Regions from separate parts of the Lysinibacillus sp. EB271-A1-10B genome, predicted to be linked through region 4. Evidence: riboswitches for the same ligand, from Rfam matches in the RefSeq annotation. Region 4 holds a riboswitch; each other region holds the start of a gene.
The links. A riboswitch is a leader RNA that binds a small molecule or an ion and turns the genes downstream of it on or off. The one in region 4 is predicted to bind S-adenosylmethionine.

Region 1 (5,342 bases), on a different contig from region 4:
TCAGCTAGATCGTATTAAAGAGGAAATTGAAATTTGGCGGAATACTCCTATTCCAGAGGATATTGATGTTAAAGATGAGGATTAAAAAAATGCCTATCATTCAAACAAATTGAGCATTGTTGAATGATAGGCATATCTATTATATTGTTACGACAAACCCGGCTCTTTTACCGATAATTTCGGCATAATCTTCTACCATTACACTGGCTGTTGGATACATACCTGCCCCAGGTCCAACTAGCGTTAAAGTACCAATATAATTTGTATCCAATGCCACTGCATTATTGACGTCATCAACAGGATAAAGCGGATGTTCTTTATCTACTAATTGTGGACCAACCTTTGCGATCACTTTCCCATCGGCTAGCTTCTCAACCTCAGCAACGTGGCGGTAACGCAAGCCTTTTTCGCACGCTTCTTTTACTTGCTCTGCCGAAATACTATCGATGCCAACTACCTCGACGTCAGCCCAATCTGGTTGTTCACCAAATGCTAAAGCACTTAAAATCATTAATTTTTTAAAGGCATCCTGTCCGGAAATATCATTATATGGATCTGCCTCTGCATAACCTAAATTTTGCGCCTCTTTTAAAGCAGTTTCGAACGACCAGCCTTGTGAACGCATTTTCGTTAAAATATAGTTGGATGTCCCATTTAAAACACCTTGAATACGACTAACATCATTGACAAGCAAAATGTTTTTCATCGTTTTAATGACTGGTACACCACCAGCGGTTGTTGCCTCAAAGCCCACAAACACACCATTTGCTTTTGCAAGGTCCTGTAGCTCTAAGCCTCGCTTTGCAAACATTACTTTGTTAGCTGTGATAACATGACATTTATGTTCAACAGCGCGCTTTAAGTAGGTAAATGCTGGCTCCTCATTCACGATCGCCTCAAAAACAACTTGCATACCTGGTTCAGCTAAAACTTCATCCATACTAGTTGTCATTAAATGTGCTGTCCCTGGTACGCGTTCACGGCTGGCGTCTGTAACTAAAATTTTTGCTACTTCTAGCTCAATGCCTAATTTATTTTTAAGCTCTTCACGCTTTTCGTTTAATATATGGTAAATTCCTTGACCTACCGTTCCAAATCCTAATATAGCTGCCTTTATAGTTGCCATTTCTGTTATTCCCTCCAACTTACATTCCGCAGTTTCATTATATTTATTTCGTCTCAGCTTAATTCGTACAGATTTTGAATTGTTCGCTGACTTTACAAAGCAGGTCAGTTTGCCGTGTTTAACACTTCGTCTTCAGACAGATATTTAGTCATGGTGTTTCACTCTCACTACAAAAAATATTCTGAATGAAAATACAGTCTGTGAAACACACAAATTCAAATAATTCAAAATTTAACTTATTGAAGATTGTATCGTAAATACATACATTGCACAAGAAAAATCTTTCTAGGATGGACATTTGTTTCCCCTAGAAGTGCAAAGGAAATCGTTTTCATTCCTTTTATTATATGATTTTTCACTTGATCTATAAAATAATTGAACAAATATTGACGATTCATATAAAAATAAGGATCATCACAATAGTGTGGGGTTGATTTTCGTTGCGGCTGGGCGCTTTCCTGGGGGCGTCCGATGAGCCGCTTCACTCGCATTGCTCGCTCCAGGGTCTCATCTGTGACGCTGATCCCCAAGGAGTCGCCCAACCTCCACTCCAATCAACTTATATTTGTTTAATTTTAACAAATATCACCCACAGCTTTTGGTGATGAGCCAAAAATAAATGCCTTTCTTCTATTATATTTATGTAAATACATTCCTAAAAATTGTTCTTTTGAAATATATTAATAAAAATTTTTTCAATTATGTTACTATATCTTCCAACATCTAATTAAAAAGCTCATTCCCTGTAGCAGCAGAGAATGAGCATAATTATATGAGGGATTTAACTAGCTTTGGCTAGTAATTTATAACGATATTGTGTTAGCACTTGTTGCACCAGTCTTATTTCCTCTAGCTTAAAATTTGGTATTGCATACGTACGTTCAACTAATTGGAACGTGCCGTATTTTAAGTAATACTCTGTCGCAGGTAGAGGAATATGACTTGCTCCGTAGCCTTCATAAGTCTCAAAAACTTCTTTTACTGTATAGCCTTCTTCTTTGACATAAACAAACTCCTTAAAAGCTGAATGTCCAAAGTTCTCTTGCCATTTACTCTCAACTGATGCAAGTATGTTTTGAATGGACATGTTGTTCACAAAAACATGACCTTCATTTAACTCATAAATAAGATAAGATGCAATGTTTTGCGCACTATACACATTTCCCATTTAAAACACTCCTTTATCATCAGTATTGGTAGATAAGAGTAGTTACTGACTTAGCAACTACTCCGCTTCATATATTTCAAAAGTGGGGGAGCACTTATGAAAACTAAATGTCGAACGATTTTCTTATTTCCTAGTATAAAACAAGGATTTAAACAAGTCAACAATACTTATTGAATTACTAGGTATTATTTTTAAAGAATTTCAGTTACCTTTACCGAATGAGGCAAGCGGATGATGCAGCAACGTTTTACGTATTACCAAATGAGGCCTATCGAATGGGAAAACACGTAAACGCTACAACATTAGCCAATTTCTTTTATTTATTAGGCTTCTACTTGTTGTTGTGAAACTGTTACTTGTTCAATAGCTTGTTCTAAATCTGCAATAATGTCCTCTACTGCCTCTAAACCGATGGATAAGCGAATGAGCGACTCGGTTACGCCAGTTTGGATTAGCTCCTCAGCTGATAGTTGCTGATGTGTAGTAGATGCTGGATGGATGATTAATGACTTCGCATCCCCTACATTTGCTACGTGCGAGAATAATTTCACACTATCGATTAATTTACGCCCTGCTTCACGCCCACCTTTAATACCAAATGTAAGCACTGATCCGAAGCCATTTCTCAAATACTTTTTAGCTAACTCATGGGTAGGGAAATCTTCTAATCCATTGTAATTTACATATTCCACAGATGGGTGGTTTCGTAAATATTCAGCTACCGCTAATGCATTTTCATTGTGTTTAGGAATACGCAAATGAAGCGTTTCTAAACCTTGTAATAAATTAAATGCTGCATCTGCACTTAATGTTGGTCCAAAGTCGCGTAGTAATTGCACTCGCAGTTTTGTGGCAAATGCAGCCGCTGCTGTGTCAATACCATAACGCAAACCGTGATAAGAAGCATCTGGCTCTGTAAAGCCTGGGAAGCGTCCACGAGTCCAATCAAACTTCCCTGCATCTACTACAACGCCACCTAAAGTTGTACCATGGCCGCCAATCCATTTTGTTGCGGAATGAACAACGATATCTGCACCGAAATCAATTGGTGTAGAGCCATATGGTGAAGCAAATGTGCTATCAATAATTAATGGTAAGCCGTTTTCATGTGCTACATTCGCTACTGCTTCGATGTCTAGCACTTTTAAACTTGGGTTACCGTAAATTTCAGCGAACACTGCTTTTGTTTTATCTGTAATAGCTGCTCGGAAATTTTCTGGATTTGTTTCGTCTACAAAAATTGTTTTAATACCGTAGTTTGGTAGTGTGTTGGCGAATAAATTATAAGTACCTCCGTACAAAGAGCTACCTGCAACAATTTCATCACCTGCCACTGCTAGATTTAAAATTGAAAATGCAATAGCTGCTGCACCAGATGAAAGTGCTACCGCTGCTGTACCGCCTTCTAATAAAGCGACGCGCTTTTCAAAAACATCTACAGTTGGGTTTGTAATTCGTGTGTAAATATTGCCAGCTTCCTCTAAGGCAAAAAGACGTTGCGCATGAGCAGTGTCTTTAAAAACGAATGCCGTTGAGCGATATACGGGTACTGTACGAGATCCTGTTACCGGGTCCGGCTCTTGGCCACCGTGTAACAGCAATGTTTCTGGTTTAAAATTTGTCATTGTATACCTCCATATGGTTATTTTTTTACGATGGCACCGGAGATGAGGAGGATTTTTTAAGTAGAAAACAAAAACCCTCTTCAGCTAAGAAGAGGGTTGCGGTTGCAAGTTTTCCTCCCCTTATCTGTCAGATCCAAGTAAGAATCTGTAGGAATTAGCACCTTAGCAAGCTCGTCACTTACTGGTTGCCGGGCATCATAGGGCCTATCCCTCCGCCGCTCTTGATAAGAGTATGTGATTCAATTTCCATCGTTGTTACAAAGTATAAACATAGACATTTTCTCTGTCAACACTAAAATTTTATTTTTTCCGAAACTTCTGTCTGCTTTTTTACGTATTACGAACGCATACATTATTTTAGTGTTACATAATTCATCACTAAAAGTTTCGGGGTGAAATTTGTTAAAATATACGCCCTTTTTATTAGTTGATTGGAGTGGAGGCGAAGCCAGCGTCAGCAACAAAGCGCCCAGCCGGAACGGAAATCAATCACACGTTTTGGTGATGAGCTTATTATATAGAAAGGAGGACTTTTATGTTAAAAGCCGTTATCATTTTTCTTCTTGTCGGTTATTTGATTGGCTGTATTCATGGCTCTAAAGTTGCTCAGTTTTTATCTGGGGTAGATTTAAAAAAGACTGGTTTTGGCAATGCAGGTGCCTCTAATGCCACGCTTTCCCTTGGATGGAAATACGGCATATTAGTCGGACTTATCGATATCGGTAAAGGTGTTGTAGCTATAATCGGTGCACATGTCTATCTTGCTGATATAACACAATTAACTGAAGTACAAGTTTGGCTCTTTATTTATATCGTAGCAGCCGGTGTCATTCTAGGTCATAATTTCCCATTTTATATGGGCTTCAATGGCGGCAAAGGAACTGCTTCAATTATCGGGATATTACTTGCGATTGATTGGAAAGTTGGCTTATTTGCACTCATTTTATTTGTTATTTTTTCTTTCGTGACGAGCTTTTTAATTGTCGGTGTACTTGAATTTTATCTCGTTTTTTGCACAGCCACATATTTATGGATTCCTGGGGTCGGCCCAACGTGTATAGCCTTATTTCTTTTTGGTATAGCCATCATTTTGCATATCGAAAATATTAAACGATTGATGCTAGGAACTGAGCCTAAAGTTACCTCAGCATTCAAGAAGAAAAACTAATATATTTTGGATATTTTTGTCTTTTCTATGACCGCGTATTTTCTCGTAACTGCCCATTATCGCTATAACTAGAAAGCATTTGAACACACTAGCTTTTTTTACAATAAATAGACAATTTACTTTCTTAATAAAGCATTTTACTAGTCGATGTTATAGAAAATGCTAGAAAGGATGAGAAAGTATGTCTACTTCTGAACAAGCAAAACCGAAACGTAATTTAAAGCCACTCTGGATTGCATTAGCGTTCGCATCCCT
Region 2 (5,342 bases), on a different contig from region 4:
TGCATTTGGCATTGGCTCAACAGAATTTATCAGCGTCGGACTCCTCCCATTAATAACAGAAGATTTTGGCATAACGTTAAGTACTGCGGGTTTAACCGTATCCATATATGCACTAGGTGTAACTATTGGTGCACCGCTTTTGACAGCATGTACATCAAGCTTTAGTCGGAAAAATGTGTTACTGCTCGTCATGGTACTTTTTATTATTGGTAATTTACTCACAGCTCTAGCACCCTTATTCTCATTACTAATAATCGGCCGTGTTATTTCAGCATTAGCACATGGCGTGTTTATGTCTATTGCCTCTGTTATCGCTGCAGATGTTGTGGAACCTAATAAACGAGCAAGTGCAATAGCTTTTATGTTCACAGGGTTAACATTAGCAACTGTCACAGGCGTCCCGCTAGGAACTTTTATTGGACAAGTAACTGACTGGCGAATGTCGTTCTTTTTCATTGTTGTTATTGGTATTATCGGATTAATTAGTAATGCCCTGCTTGTACCTAGTCAATTATCTAAAGGAAATCCAATATCTATTCGAGATATCGGGAAAGTCTTAGGGAATATAAGAATGCTACTAATTCTCTTTATTACCTCAATTGGATATGGTGGCGCATTCGTAGTATATACGTATATTTCCCCTATTTTAGAGAAGTATATGGGCTACTCACCAAAAGCACTTGTCGTGATCTTAATCGGATACGGTATTTGTGTTGCAATCGGTAATACATTAGGTGGTCATTTTGCGAATAATAACCCTTTACGTTCTATCTTTATTATCTTTATCGGCTTAGCACTGGCTGTACTCGGCATTGGCTTCTTTTTGGAGTCATCAATCATGGGATTATTAATGGTCCTTATGATGGGTCTATTTATGTTTATGAATGTACCGGGATTACAGCTTTATGCCGTTCAGCTTTCAGAAAAATATATACCATCAGCTATTTCAATGGCTTCCGCATTAAACATTTCGGCCTTTAACATTGGCATTTTTATAGGGTCATACATTGGAGGATTCATCATTCGCCACCAATCATTAGCACATACACCTATATACGGATTCGGCTTAGTGATGCTTGCAGCAGCTACTACATTCCTATGGTTAATCTTTGATAGAAACAAACAATAGTCCCCTTGCTTATAGGATCAAAAAACAATGAAAAGGACATATTTGTCAATGTTATAGCACTTTAAATGAGGATAATTTCCGTTCTAAGCTACTTCGCTTTCGCTCAAAAAATCTGTGGCTAATGTTTTGTTTTATCACTATAAATTAAAGTGCCATGCCAGAAGATACATGTTGATTGGAGTGGAGGCTGGGCGACTCCTCGGGGATCAGCGATGACGGAAATCAATCCCTCCTTTTGCATAGACTTGAGTACCTTTTCGCTCAGGCTTTTCAAAGCATTTGCCATTAACACCTAAAGTCTTTGTTGTACATAAGATAATGTATCAACTATAGGATAGGAGGAAATTTAGTTGTATTACAATCCTTATCCGTATTTTGTCTATCCTAATTATTATCCGGCATGGGTAATGGCAAATCAACCAACTACTCAACAACCTTCTAGACATCTAGCAATGCCTGACCCAACGAATAGAAGTCCATTTCCATCCATCAATACAGTGAAATTAAAGACTTCCGCGAAACGAGTCAAGATTATTATGCAGCAAGCACAATTACTTACGGATAAAATTGATGAATCAGAGCAATTTGCACATGATCTTATGAACGCAGCGCAACTATCAAATAAAACAGAAGTTGAAAAATTAATTACGTCAACGGGCGTTACGATAAAATTCGAAACTACCTATACGCCAGATGGCATTCGTATAATATTTACTGATAGCGGCTGTTGTAAGCTTACATTAGCTTTGAGTTGGTGAAGAGTTGGCCCTTTGAAGAGGGCCTCTTTTTGCTTTTCGCATGCTTTTGGAGGTTTTGAAGTGTTGAAATTTTTTAACCTCGTATCCCTATTGAACTTGTAACCTATAAATAAATATGCTAAATTATTTGTAAACTTTATTTCTGAAAATTTTTATATCGTATTTTCTTATCAAGAGAGACGGAGGGATTGGCCCTATGAAGTCTCAGCAACCAGCCTATAGGTATGGTGCTAATTCCAAATGGCATAATTTAGCCTTGAAGATGAGAAGACTTACTGCATTTGCTTTGCACAAGAGTCCTCTTCTACAAGGAGGACTCTTTTTTATTTGCTCTTTAACGTGAATGATACGCAAAGAATCGCACCCAAAATATGCACAGAAAGCAGGGAAATAGTATGGCAAACGAACTTTTACAAGCAATAAAATTATTGAAATCAAAAGAATGGGTTGATTTAACACATACATTCGGTCCAAACTCTCCTCATTTCTTTATGTTTGATGATGCAAAATTTGAAACATTATTTTCACATGATGATGGATTCTTTGCACAACAATTCTCTTTCCCTGGACAATACGGAACACATATCGACCCACCTATCCATTTCGTGCAAGAAACACGCTATTTAGAGGAATTGGAGCTAAAAGAACTAGTACTCCCACTAATCGTTATTGATAAATCGAAGGAAGCTGAAATTAACAACGACTACACGTTAAGCGTTCAAGATATTCTTAACTTTGAAGCTGAATATGGAGAAATTGAAGAAGGTACCTTTGTTGCGCTGCGTACAGATTGGAGTAAACGTTGGCCAGATAAAGAGGCTTTCAGCAATAAAGATACCGATGGCAATAATCATATTCCTGGCTGGGGATTAGAAGCTTTGCAATTTTTATTCAACGAACGAAAAGTAAGTGCAATCGGCCACGAAACTTTTGATACGGATTCAGCAACAGATTTTCGTAAAAACGGTAAGTTAGACGGCGAATATTTTGTGCTTGAGCAAGATACTTATCAAATTGAGCTTATGACAAATTTGGATAAGCTACCTCCAAAAGGCGCCGTTATATTCAATATTGTGCCGAAGCCTGAAAAAGCATCTGGATTCCCTGTTCGTTCATTTGCTATATTGCCTTAATATAGCAACAGGTCTGATTCAATAAATATTGAACCAGACCTTTCTTAATCATTTATATTAGTGGGATTCCTTTTTTTAAAAACAACATAAACGATCAGCATAATTATTATAAACAATACTATAAGATAAATGCTGTAACGGGATAAATATGCCTCAACATAATGCCATTTCTCACCTAGTACATTACCTAAAGTAATAAACGTAAATGTCCATATAACTGCTCCCGTATACGCAAAGAAAGCAAATTTTTTATAAGGATAATTATTAATAGCGGCAATATATGCTGTAAGATGGCGCACACCAGGAATAAAATATCCTATTAATAATAATCCCGGCCCTATTTTTGCAAATAACTCTTTAGTAAAATCAATTTTCTGCTCAGTAATATGAATTTTCGAACCGTATTTTTGCAATAAAGGTAGCCCGAATCTATAGCCTATATAGTAGCTCAAAGTAATTCCTCCTACCGCACCTACGATAGCGCTGATTAAAGCAGGAATATGTGCAAGCGTTTCTCGATAAACGCTATACCCTACATATGTCAAAAATAATTCATCAGGAAGTGGCAGCCCGACAATCCCCCCAATTAGGACAAGAATGATGCCAAAATATCCATAATGTTCAATAAGAGATTGCACATGCTGCGCCATAAATCCATCCCACCTAAAGCATAATAATTTTTATAGTTAGCTTTATCATAACTCAATGGAGACAACATTATGAGTGTTATGAATTCAATACAGTTTTTCCCATTAAATGATTCCTAGCTCACGAAGAGCATAATCAATACCATCTTCAGTTGATTTCTTTGTTACAAAATTAGCGATATTTTTTAATGCTTCACTACCGTTTCCCATTGCAATACCGAAGCCGACCTGCTCTAGCATATCGATATCATTATCTCCATCCCCAAAAGCAAGTGCTTCATCAGGACTCAAGTCGAAATATTCTAGTACAGCTTGAACAGCAATAGACTTAGAAACATCATACTGCAAAACATTTGTTATGTTAGGATGCCACCTTTTAAATAATAAATGAGGAAATGTGGAGGTATACTTTTTCTCAACATCCTCATCACCATATAAACACATTAAATACACTTCTTTCGTTCCAATATCTTCATTGATAACGGGAAACTCTCGCAAAGATAATGTTTCTTTCATAGCTTTTAATGTCTCTTCTTCTTGAACGTTATTCATTGATAATGTTTCTGTAAAAAACGATAGACTTTGTTTATTTTCATCAGCAAAAGCCTTCACTACTTGGACTACTTCTTTGGCAATCGGTATTTTATGTATGACTTGATCTTGGTGCTTAACATATGCACCATTAGCTGTAATAAACGTCTCTATTCCTACATTCCTTAAATCCTGGCACATTGATAAAGGTCTTCCTGTAGCAGCTACAATATGAATTCCTTTATCCTTTAATTGTTGAATAGCGGTCCTTGTACGTTCTTGCATACGACCATCTTCATAATTAACAAGCGTTCCATCTACATCAAAGAATACAATTTTATAATCCATCGTTCGCTCCTTTTCATTTTACATATTAGATGTAAATCTAGCAGAGGAATAACACCAAAGCATGGGGGATGATTTCCGTTCGGCAGGGCGCTTTGCTGCTGCCGCTACGCTTTCGCACAGAGTAGAGCTTCCTGGGGGCGTCCGATGAGCCGCTTCGTTGCTGCCCAAGGATTTGCCCAGCCGGAACGAAGATTACCCTATAAATGTCATCCGCAATTTTGATGATGAATCTAATTTAAAGACACTCATTTCCACTACAGGCGAGCGTTAATTGGCTCCTCTTTACCGTCAATCATAATCCTATATTCCCTATCCAACATACTTGTAATTTTACGTTAATAATTGAGAGGAAGCATCTTTATTCCAAAACACAATATAGGTATTTTAACCTGCACAAACGACTTTATAATAAAAAAATAAGTAGTTATTTATTTAAACATTTGTACGTATTTCGACAAACTAAAACGAACATGTAAATTACTTCAGCAACACCGATAAATACTATTACGGGTACGTATCGGTATTTCAAATAACTAAAAAAGCATCGAACATTTTTATTTTAATAATTCTAAAGGAGTATACCAAAGAACATAGAATTGTTAAAATAAGAGAAACTAAATTAAATATATTGAACGACATCGCCCTTCATATAAATAGAACAAAAGAAATATATTCACATCCCTCTTACTACCATCAGAGGTAGGAGTCTTCTACATAAAATTATTTGGGTGGAAAGGAGTTGATTCTTATGGCATTTAATATTTATTACTATGAAAGTAGTGTGGATTGTAAGTTT
Region 3 (5,342 bases), on a different contig from region 4:
GCCATATACATCAATAGTTGATGGAATATATGCATACTTACGTGTCAGCAAATCACTTACTGAGTGATAACTACTAAAGTCATTATCTATTTCCATTTTCATTTCACTTTTCTTACCTACACCATATACACGTACTAGCCACATTTCATCCTTATACTGAATAAATTTTTCCAATTCAGGATAAGAAATTGAATAGACTGCGCTTGTACTTGTTGATGTTGTACCCTTCACTTCAATTTTTATTGGTCTTGGAGGAGACTGTGGCTGTAAATAATCGAACGCTGTAATATCGTATCCTAATCCGTCACCTTGTGTTTGCGCAACATGCTCTACCTGCTCTCCGTATTGTTCTCCGAATACTTCTATTACTTTCTTTTTTACATATTCAAATACTTTTTGTTCTGCAATATCACCAATTTTTTTACGCTTTTTCAAGTCTTTTTGTAGCTGTTCTTGGCTTACTACTCGACCACGTTTCTTTGTACTACCCGCTACCCTATTACTAACTCTAGACTCTCCCTGCTCGTAACTAGAAGTCGCAAACGTTTCCTCGTTAATTTCACCATCTTCTATTAGTTCTGCTTCTGCTCCAGCCTCTGAGCTATCTTCGTTCAGAAAGCTGTCAAACAAGCTAGCCCAAGCTTCAGGACATGGAAATAAGTAAGCCTGATTTCCATGTCCATTTTCTTGAAAGGCAGAATATTTTTGCGGACGATCAGATTCCATATCTCCCCAAACAGCTCTAATTATAATTGGATGTTCTAAAATTGTGAAATCTACATCCACTTTATACCCATCGTCTGACCATAGATTTTTCTCTTGTAGCTCATGTGGTTGTTCTGCAATATAACAATCTGACGTCGCTATACCTACCGCACGAATCGCTTGACCATAACAGCTGTAAATTTTATTACCAGCCTTAATTGTAGCCATTCGTTCATACGCATGATTGCTATTTCCATTTTTATTTTTTTGCGGGGACCACATATATCCTCCGATAATTTCTTCCTCGTGTGTAGCATTTTGCATTACAATAAAATTACTCATAAATTCACCCTTAGCTTTAGGAAACGTTCCATTTCATTTTTAATATTATTTAAATATTGTATTTTTACTATAGTTTACGATTACTATATTGTCAAAAAAATCCATTACCAGATGAATAATATTAAATCTTTTTCAGTTTCAAGAGATTAAAGGCACTAAATTTCGCGAGAATTTAAAGCTTCTCTTAGTAGCCTTAAAGCAGACCTTTTTGAGAAAAAGTACTTTTATGTCGTTTTGAAATTCAATTTGATTAAAAATAAGTTGCAAATATAGATGTTTTATTATAATATTTCATTATTGTGCAAAAAATAATATGTTTTTCTTCTTATCAAGAGAGATGGAGGGACTGGCCCTATGAAATCTCGGCAGCGGAACTTTGTGATTAAGTTACTGTGCCAAATCCAGCAAGCAAAGGCTTGATAGATAAGAGGAGTGTTTTATAAATATAAGACCTCTTCTTGTTTTTCAAGAAGAGGTCTTTTTTTAGAGAAAAATGGACAAAGACGATCCATTTTTAATTTTTGGAGGTAGAACAATGAAGAAAGAAAATCCATGGGCGCTAATCCCATTTGTTGTTTTTTTGATTTTATTTATTGGTTCAGGGGTTATTACAGGTGATTTTTACGCCTTCCCAGTCATTGTAGCCATTGCCATTGCGGGCGCTGTGGCTCTGGCGATGAATCGAAAAGAATCATTTTCACATAAAGTTGATATTTTTTGTAAAGGCGCAGGAAATTTAAATGTCATGCTGATGGTTGTTATTTTTCTATTAGCTGGCGCCTTTTCAGAAGTAGCAAAAGGTATGGGAGCAGTGGACTCCACTGTTAACTTTGCTTTGTCGGTCATTCCGCAAAATCTCCTTGTCGTAGGCTTATTCATCATCGCCTGCTTTATCTCCCTATCAATGGGTACTTCAGTAGGAACGATTGTTGCACTGGCGCCAATTGGAGTTGGGATCAGTGAGCATACCGACTTTTCAATGGCTTTAGTAATGGCAGCTATTGTTGGAGGATCGATGTTTGGCGATAATTTATCCTTTATTTCAGATACAACCATTACTGCCGTTCGTTCACAAGGCGCACAAATGAAAGATAAATTTAAGGTGAATTTTTGGATTGTGTTGCCAGCAGCTATTGTAACGAGCATTATTTTAGGAATTATCACAATGGGTGGAACTGCGACACAAGTAGAGCATTTAAGCTATAGTTGGATAAAAATTGTTCCTTATGTATTAGTTATTATTTTTGCGCTAATTGGCATGAATGTTTTCCTTGTTCTTGCATTTGGGATTGTTCTGGCCGGGGCTGTCGGCTTAGCGGATGGCAGCTATCAGTTAATGGACCTTTTTCAAAAGATCGGCGAAGGAATGTCAGGCATGTATGAAATGGCATTTCTTGCGATCTTAATAGCTGGAATGGTGGAAATTATTAAGCTTAACGGAGGGATTGACTTCCTACTTCACCTTGCCACACGAAGAATTAAATCGAAAAAGGGTGCTGAATTCGGGATTGCCGGTCTTGTGGGGCTAACTAATTTATCTACAGCCAATAATACAATTGCTATTTTAATTGCTGGTCCGCTTGCAAAAAATATTGCTGACCAGTATGGGATTGAGCCGAGAAAGTCCGCAAGTATATTAGATATTTTCTCCTGTACAACCCAAGGTCTTCTGCCATACGGAGCCCAGTTCCTGGCAGCCGCAAGCGTTGCTGGAATATCGCCAGTGAGCATGTTGCAATACTCTTTCTATCCGATTTTGATAGGGATTTGCGGGATTATCGCTATCCTTATTGGATATCCGAAACCAAGGAAAGCCTGAACTTTATCACTTTAATGTGATGGGTGTTGCTTTAAAAACTATTGATTTTCATTGAATAATCCAATCGTTTTGAAAAAAGATTCATCAAAACGATTGGATTTTTTACTTCGATCCATTCTTTATTTGTAGTTCTTTCCTCTTTACTAATTCCGTTATTTGTTATAAGAAATTTCACTTTTATATAACTCTCGTTAAGATCATTAAAAACGGAATTAAGATCTATTTGTTCATTTAACAGTTTTCTAAATTATCAAATGATTCCAAATGACTTCTATTAACTTGTAAACCAGCTCTCCTATCATTGTTACTCTGTAAATTAGCTAAATTAATATTGAATTGGATGATTTCTAACAATTTATCTAAAAAAGCAATAATTATAGTCAAATCATCTTGCATTGCTACAATCCCTAAACTTTGGTGATGGATTTTGGTATTGACTAATTGTTTTTTTATCAATTCTAATTTAGCTATTTGTGTACTTGCTTGCTCAAAATTAGAATAGTCATCGAGATACTCCCTTGCATGACAAATTCCTAATCTCGTTAAAGATCGCATATAAATTTGTAAGAATCTCAAAAATTCTGAATGATTTTCAAAATTACACACTACTTCTAGTTTATTTAAATAACTAATTACTTTTAAATACTCTTTTTTTGTATTTAACCTATTATAATTCATGCTTTTTTTTGTATAAAAAACCGTTGCAAAAACAACGTCTCTTTATTTTGGCATAATCGTTTTCCATTAATTTAGTTGTTTTTTATAAAGTATATAGATGTAGTGAAATCGAATAGATCTATATTTAAAAGAAAGCTAATGCAACAAAGAGGATTTTTCAAAAAAACGTGTTAGACATGAAAGACAATCTTTGTACTAATTTATTTTATTATAGACATTAAGAAAGCCTAAGGGTATAACAAGAAAAGAGGATTTGATAATCAAATCCTCCAAGTTGCAATTCCCTCATCTATTCTTGCCATTTCTATTACAGAGAAGGTTTTTTTATAATTACTTGCTTTTTTTATATTTCCTTAATCAGATCACTACTTTTATTTTGTTATCTTAATCATCTTCTCTACTATTTGGACAATTTCATTCTTTTCTTCTTCGTAAATAATTCCATCCCTACATTTATTAGCCTGACTAACTAATTCATTTATATAGCTATTAACAGACATATTTGCTTCCCTTATGATTTTTCTCACCTCAGTAGAAAACGATTTGTAGGCTACCCCTTCCGTTAGATATTTGTACTTTGATTTAACTAATTGTAAAATTAAAAAATCTATGATACCTCTGCCTAAATAACGGTTATCAAGCAAATCAATGAATTGTTTTTCCGAGAGCTGGAAGGAACTATTGATAAGGAATAATCTAAAATTACGTTCGTAATGAAAATGCTCTGTTTCATATGAAATTTTCTGGCAATAATAAAACAAATGTTGAGAAAAAAATTGTTCTTTTAATAACTCAGGAGTTTGCATAATATCCTTTAATAAATCTAGTTCCCAATTTGAATGAGGTTTAAAATTCACTATGTCAAAATCAAAATCATAGAAATATAATGAGCAAAAATGATGTTCAGTAAAAATATATTTTAATTTAAGAAATTTAGCATAAGACATATGTTGCTCTGATAGACATCTTTTAAGAATCTCTTCATTAAGTTGTGAAATAGTGATATTTTTAATTATCCATTTAATCAAGTCACTATCGATTCTATGTTTTTTAATTTTATTACAAACAAATTCTAGTATATGTTCATCACGAACTGATTCATCCATCATATTTCTATTTATTATATATTTAAAAAACAGAATTTCTTTTTCCCATTTTCGCGAAGGTCCTGTGTATAGAATGTTATAGAAAATGAAGGATGCTCTATACTTAAAATCTAGCTTACTTGTTAAAAAAATAGCATAATCTTTATTTTGTTCTGTAAATTCCATATTAATTAAATAACCATAAATAATTTCACTTTCCTGTTCATTCATTATACTTTTTCCAAATGTTCCAAAGAATCCGGAATAATGATTGTATTTTAGAATGCTTAAATAATCCCCATAATAATCCAACATTTTATAAAAATATTGATAGTAACTATTAACCATCATGTCATAAGAGTCTGTATGTTCTGAAGCATTTACTTTGTTATCTAAGACAAATTTGAAACCTTGTTTTTGGATAATTTGACTATGAATTTCCTCAATATCTTTGTAGGAGGATATACGCTTTTCGATGATAGATGGCAACTTAAAATAAGGACAGTCTTCATTATAAGATAAATTTTTTTTTCTAGAGTAGACACTAATTAGTTCATCGAGAACATCTCCATTCAGTAAATCATCATGTTTATTCGAACTTCTTAAACTGCTATAAATAGCATTATCATGCCATCTATATATAGCTAATAACTCACGTAAACTTAATTGAATATTACACTCTTCTATTTTTACATAAAGGCTATTAAATAATC
Region 4 (5,342 bases):
TGCAACATCACCAGCTTCACCAACGTTTGCTGAGCAGTGCATTGAAAGGATGCCTTGTTGTGGTAATAAGTAGTTCATAATACCGAAAATAGACTTTTTGATTTCACCAGCGTATTCAGTACCACCGATTAGGATGATTTTCTTTTCAAGTGATACAATGATGAATGTTTCAGAAGCAGTGCCATCAACGGCAGGGTCTGCTTTGAAATTAGGAGCTGAGATAACTGTGAAGTCAGCAACATGAGAAGCTAATTCCTCTTTAGTTGGACGGATAAATAATTGATGAGCGAACAGATTGTGCCAAGCATATTCATTGATTACTTGGATGCTTAATTGAGAATCTTTGTCAGCACCAGCAAAGCCTTTGAATACGAATAATTCGTCACGTTCTTTTAAATATTTTACTACTTTTACATATAAGTTATCGAACACTTCAGAAGAAATTGGTCGGTTAACTTTTCCCCAGTCAATTTTATCTTTTGTGCTCTCTTCTTCTACCGTATATTTATCTTTAGGTGAACGACCAGTGTATTTGCCAGTTTCTGCACGAACTGCGCCATCTACTGTTAACATAGCTTCACCACGAGAAGTAGCTTTTTCAGCTAATTGTGGTACTGAAAGTTGAACATTAATGTTACCGCCGCTTAATAATTCCTTCAGTTCGTTTGCAATTTCTACTGAATTCATCGATTAAATACCATCCTTTTTTATAGTATTCCCTTGAGTCTGAGGGAGATTTTCTTAATTTCAAAAATAGTATAACACAATTGCTTAAATAATCTATACTAATTCAGAAATTATTTTTCAGATTTTATTACTTTTCAAGAAAACGACAAAAAGTAAATTGATTCGTTTTGATAATGCTTTTTACCCTATTTATTATAAGTGATCAGTCAATCACTTTCGACACAGCAAAATTGTGTTCTAGAAGCTTTTGGCTTATATGAGGTTCGCACAGGATGTGAAGTTTTAGCTTGTTTTTTATTAGTTGGAGCTTGTCTTCGATTGAAAAGGGGCTACAATCATTTTCATCCACCACATGTTCCGTAGCTGACGCTTTGCTTTCACTACAAAATGTGCTGTAAAGGGTTACACATATGTTAACACATGATGTGAGGTGGAGAGTAGGGATTATTTTGTTTGAATTTACAGGATAATACAAATAGGTTTCATAATAATGGTATAACTGTAGCTGACGCTTTGCTTTCGCTACAGATAAACAAAGCGAACGGAATCGGTTTTGTGCTTAGACCTGGAGATGTTCTTTGTGCGAAAGCGACAACACGAGAGCCGACGTGATGTCGCTTTCGGCAATGCTGCAGGACGTGGTGTTCTTACACTGAGATTCTCTATTTTAGCGGGTGTTTGGGCACTTGCTGAAAGAAGTTAAAAATATTTGACAACGTTCGACCTTTTACGTATTATGAGATATTGAACGGATACTCTTATCCCGAGCTGGTGGAGGGTCAGGCCCTGTGAAACCCGGCAACCTGCATGAACTATTTCACGACATGCGCTGGTGCCAACCTGATGCAAGGGAACCCCCTTGAACGATAAGAGTGAAAGGTTACGAAGTCATTATTCCTTTCCTCATGTTAAGTAAGCGTGAGAAAAGGATTTTTTTATTGTTAAAAACGAATGTAAAGGTAAGTATATAGTCCTTTCCTTATTATAATGACGGATCTTTCGAAAACCTCGTGTTAAAAGTAGTAGTTGTTTTTTGTGCGAAAGTGAAACGACAGCAACAGTTGTTTTTTTGTACGAAAGCGCAGTGCAAACGTAGCGACAGCAACAACTGCTTTAGAGTTCAATCTATAGGAGCGGGCTTGACATGGGTAATGAGTACCGTATTAATTCGCAAATATTATTTGTAAAAGTAATAGGAGGAAAACCAAATGACAAAACGTCGACTGTTTACATCAGAGAGTGTAACAGAAGGACATCCAGACAAAATATGTGATCAAATCTCGGATGCCATTTTAGATGCTATTTTAGCAGAAGATCCAAACGCACGTGTAGCGTGTGAAACAACAGTAACAACTGGTTTAGTACTAGTAGCAGGAGAAATTACTACCTCTACTTATGTAGACATTAAAGGTATCGTTCGTGATACTGTAGCAGAAATCGGTTATACACGTGGGAAATATGGCTTTGATGCTGAAAATCTAGCAGTACTTGTTGCTATTGGTGAACAATCACCTGATATTGCTCAAGGTGTTGACCAAGCATTAGAGGCACGTGAAGGCTCTATGACAGACGCTGACATTGAAGCAATTGGCGCAGGTGACCAAGGTTTAATGTTCGGTTATGCATGTAACGAAACACCAGAGCTTATGCCATTACCAATTAGTTTAGCGCATAAATTGGCTCGTCGCTTAACGGAAGTACGTAAATCTGATGAACTAGGTTATTTACGTCCAGACGGAAAAACACAAGTGACAATTGAATATGATGAAAACAATGTACCAGTGCGCGTTGATACGATTGTCATTTCTACACAGCATGACGAAGAAGCTACACTTGAGCAAATTCAAGCAGACTTAAAAGAATTTGTTATTGCTCCAGTTGTTCCAAGTGAATTATTAGATGCCGAGACTAAATATTTCATCAACCCAACTGGTCGATTCGTAATTGGTGGTCCAAAAGGAGATGCTGGTCTAACTGGACGTAAAATCATCGTTGATACATACGGTGGCTATGCCCGTCATGGTGGTGGTGCTTTCTCTGGTAAGGATGCAACTAAGGTAGACCGTTCAGCGGCATATGCAGCCCGCTATGTGGCAAAAAATATCGTAGCAGCTGGTTTAGCAGATCGAGCTGAAGTACAACTAGCTTATGCGATTGGTGTTGCTCAACCTGTATCTATTGCTGTTGATACATTCGGGACAGGAAAAGTTACGGAAAGTGAAATTGTAAAATGGGTACGCGAGCTATTTGACCTACGCCCAGCAGGGATTATTAAAATGCTTAACCTTCGTCGCCCAATTTATAAGCAAACTGCAGCATATGGTCACTTTGGTCGTACAGACTTAAATGTACCTTGGGAACAAACAGACAAAGCAGACGCATTACAAGAAAAAGCAGGTTTATAAACTATTCAGCTAAAGTAATAAAGTAGCTGGACCAATATTTTAAGATACTATTACAGAAAGGGGCTCTACATGCTATTGCCCCTTTCACTGTATTTATACTAAAAAAAACTCCATATATAATCGTGTATGGCTAGGTTGTCCAAGCAAACGTGGAGCTGCTTTGATTAAGTTGAAATAACTATTTATTTTTTGGTTGAAGAGATTTATAGTATTGGCCTTTTTCTACATATTCATGTATGATGCGTTCCATATCTTCTTTATCTTCATCGTTTAATTCTCTTACAACTTTTGCGGGACGCCCTAATGCTAAGCTATTTGGAGGAATGACTTTGCCTGGAGGAACAAGGCTACCTGCCCCAATAAATGCACCCTCTCCAATCTCCGCTCCGTCTAATATGATAGAGCCCATACCTATTAAGGCTTTTTTACGAATCGTACAGCTATGTAAAGTTACTTGATGTCCGACTGTTACCTCATCTTCGATAATTAGTGGATATTTAGGGCTTTGATGTAAGCAACAGAGGTCTTGAATACTAACTCTTTTTCCGATAATTGTCGGTGATACGTCCCCTCGAATAACTGTGTTAAACCAAATAGTTGTTTCAGCACCTATTGTTACGTCACCAGTAACGGTTGCATAATCGGCAATAAATACTGATGGATCAATATTGGGTGTTTTCCCTTTAAATGGATAGATCATGAGAATCGCCTCTTTTCTTTCTATGATGTAATATTATCGTATCAAATACGCAACTTGATGGAAATATTAAATTAAAATGAGCTAGATATTCCGTTATAATCATTGTGTAATTATTTTTTTAGGAGGACTATGTGAAATGTGGAAATGGGAAGCTGATGGACAAGCAAAGGCTGTGGTTGCAATTCTTCATGGGGCATATGAAAATCACCGCTGGTATGCATGGCTTATAGAAAAATTAAGATTGGAAGGCTTCCACATAGTCATGGGGGATTTACCTAATCATGGAGTGAATAAAGGGTTTTCAAATGTTCACGATGAAGATTTTAAAGAATACAACAAATATACTAGGCATTTAATCGAGAATGCTTTTTCGTATAATCTACCTGTCTTTTTAATAGGGCATGGGCTTGGTGCGACACTATTACTACATACCATGCAAAAAAGAAAATATGAATGCGCAGGAATTATTTTAACCTCACCATGGCTTCATTTAAAGCTACTGCCAGGTAAACTATCAAATGCTTTAACTAGTTTAAGTGCCCTGACTGCAAATGTGAAGCTGACTCATGAAATTACTATAGAATCATTAACGCGCAGTGTAGAAGGTAGAGATGAGATGAAGGATGAAGTTCCTTTTTCGTCAGTTGTTTCAGTGAAATGGTATCGAGAACTACAGCAAATGATGCGTAATATAGTGTTATTGCCTAAGGCAGAATTCCCTAATAGACCTATGTTAGTGATGACAGCTGAAAAAGATAATATTACTGAAACTAAACAAACTCGTAATTGGCTTCATCTGCAGGACTTTACAGAGTTTCAATTTAAAGAATGGGCAAACAGTTATCATAATCTATTTCATGAAGTAGAGCGTGACGAGATTTTTGTTTATATACGTGATTTTATTAATAATGCTCTTCGAAACATTGGCTATATAATTAAGTAGTGAATGACCTCTCCAATTAACTAGAAAAATACTAACTTTTTGTTACTTAAATATAATGTTGTAATTTTCTGAAAAGTGTAATACTATAATGACTCAAAGTAATATTTTTCAAATTGGAGGGGTAAAATGGAAGCAATCGTTGGGAAAATGAATGAGATTTTATGGGGACCGTGGTTTATTTATGGCATTTTGTTAATTGGGCTCTTCTTTTCAATCATTACGAGGTTCCTACAAGTAAGACACATTAAAGATATGTTTGTTTTAATGTTTAAAGGCGAAAAATCGGAAAAGGGGATTTCATCTTTCCAAGCAATGTCTATTGCATTATCTGGTCGCGTAGGTACAGGTAATATTGCCGGTACAGCTACAGCAATCGGGATGGGGGGACCTGGTGCTGTTTTTTGGATGTGGGCAATCGCCTTTATCGGTGCGGCAACTGCTTATGTTGAGTCGACATTAGCTCAAATTTATAAAGAAGAGAAAGATACAGAATATCGTGGTGGTCCAGCGTTTTACATAGAAAAGGGAATGGGGCAAAAATGGTTTGCAGTTATTTTCGCTGTTGCCGCATTAGCTGCCATGTTAGTGTTGATGCCGGGTGTTCAAT

Region 1: it holds a riboswitch for S-adenosylmethionine, as region 4 does, so the genes downstream of both, AC3WSK_RS24645 (O-acetylhomoserine aminocarboxypropyltransferase/cysteine synthase family protein) here and metK (methionine adenosyltransferase) in region 4, are expected to answer to the same signal.
Region 2: it holds a riboswitch for S-adenosylmethionine, as region 4 does, so the genes downstream of both, AC3WSK_RS16665 (cyclase family protein) here and metK (methionine adenosyltransferase) in region 4, are expected to answer to the same signal.
Region 3: it holds a riboswitch for S-adenosylmethionine, as region 4 does, so the genes downstream of both, AC3WSK_RS11820 (Na+/H+ antiporter NhaC family protein) here and metK (methionine adenosyltransferase) in region 4, are expected to answer to the same signal.

The regions. Positions count from the first base shown of each region.
Region 1 is NZ_JBYTDL010000034.1:6,996-12,337, reverse strand. Features, by position in the region: gene AC3WSK_RS24660 (MerR family transcriptional regulator) at 1-85, shown strand, start outside; gene AC3WSK_RS24655 (homoserine dehydrogenase) at 140-1,126, opposite strand; gene AC3WSK_RS24650 (hypothetical protein) at 1,908-2,294, opposite strand; gene AC3WSK_RS24645 (O-acetylhomoserine aminocarboxypropyltransferase/cysteine synthase family protein) at 2,618-3,919, opposite strand; SAM riboswitch class I at 4,037-4,150, opposite strand; gene AC3WSK_RS24640 (glycerol-3-phosphate acyltransferase) at 4,455-5,087, shown strand; gene AC3WSK_RS24635 (DASS family sodium-coupled anion symporter) at 5,269-5,342, shown strand, end outside.
Region 2 is NZ_JBYTDL010000013.1:60,918-66,259, forward strand. Features, by position in the region: gene AC3WSK_RS16655 (MFS transporter) at 1-1,129, shown strand, start outside; gene AC3WSK_RS16660 (YuzC family spore coat inner layer protein) at 1,480-1,887, shown strand; SAM riboswitch class I at 2,052-2,156, shown strand; gene AC3WSK_RS16665 (cyclase family protein) at 2,283-3,020, shown strand; gene AC3WSK_RS16670 (DedA family protein) at 3,065-3,670, opposite strand; gene AC3WSK_RS16675 (Cof-type HAD-IIB family hydrolase) at 3,773-4,546, opposite strand; gene AC3WSK_RS16680 (DUF2225 domain-containing protein) at 5,295-5,342, shown strand, end outside.
Region 3 is NZ_JBYTDL010000007.1:75,639-80,980, forward strand. Features, by position in the region: gene AC3WSK_RS11815 (protein NO VEIN domain-containing protein) at 1-1,047, opposite strand, end outside; SAM riboswitch class I at 1,370-1,477, shown strand; gene AC3WSK_RS11820 (Na+/H+ antiporter NhaC family protein) at 1,583-2,866, shown strand; gene AC3WSK_RS11825 (hypothetical protein) at 3,098-3,544, opposite strand; gene AC3WSK_RS11830 (hypothetical protein) at 3,916-5,342, opposite strand, start outside.
Region 4 is NZ_JBYTDL010000006.1:175,259-180,600, reverse strand. Features, by position in the region: gene pckA (phosphoenolpyruvate carboxykinase (ATP)) at 1-687, opposite strand, end outside; gene AC3WSK_RS11235 (hypothetical protein) at 1,268-1,390, shown strand; SAM riboswitch class I at 1,443-1,560, shown strand; gene metK (methionine adenosyltransferase) at 1,896-3,092, shown strand; gene AC3WSK_RS11225 (gamma carbonic anhydrase) at 3,271-3,792, opposite strand; gene AC3WSK_RS11220 (alpha/beta hydrolase) at 3,929-4,735, shown strand; gene AC3WSK_RS11215 (alanine/glycine:cation symporter family protein) at 4,862-5,342, shown strand, end outside.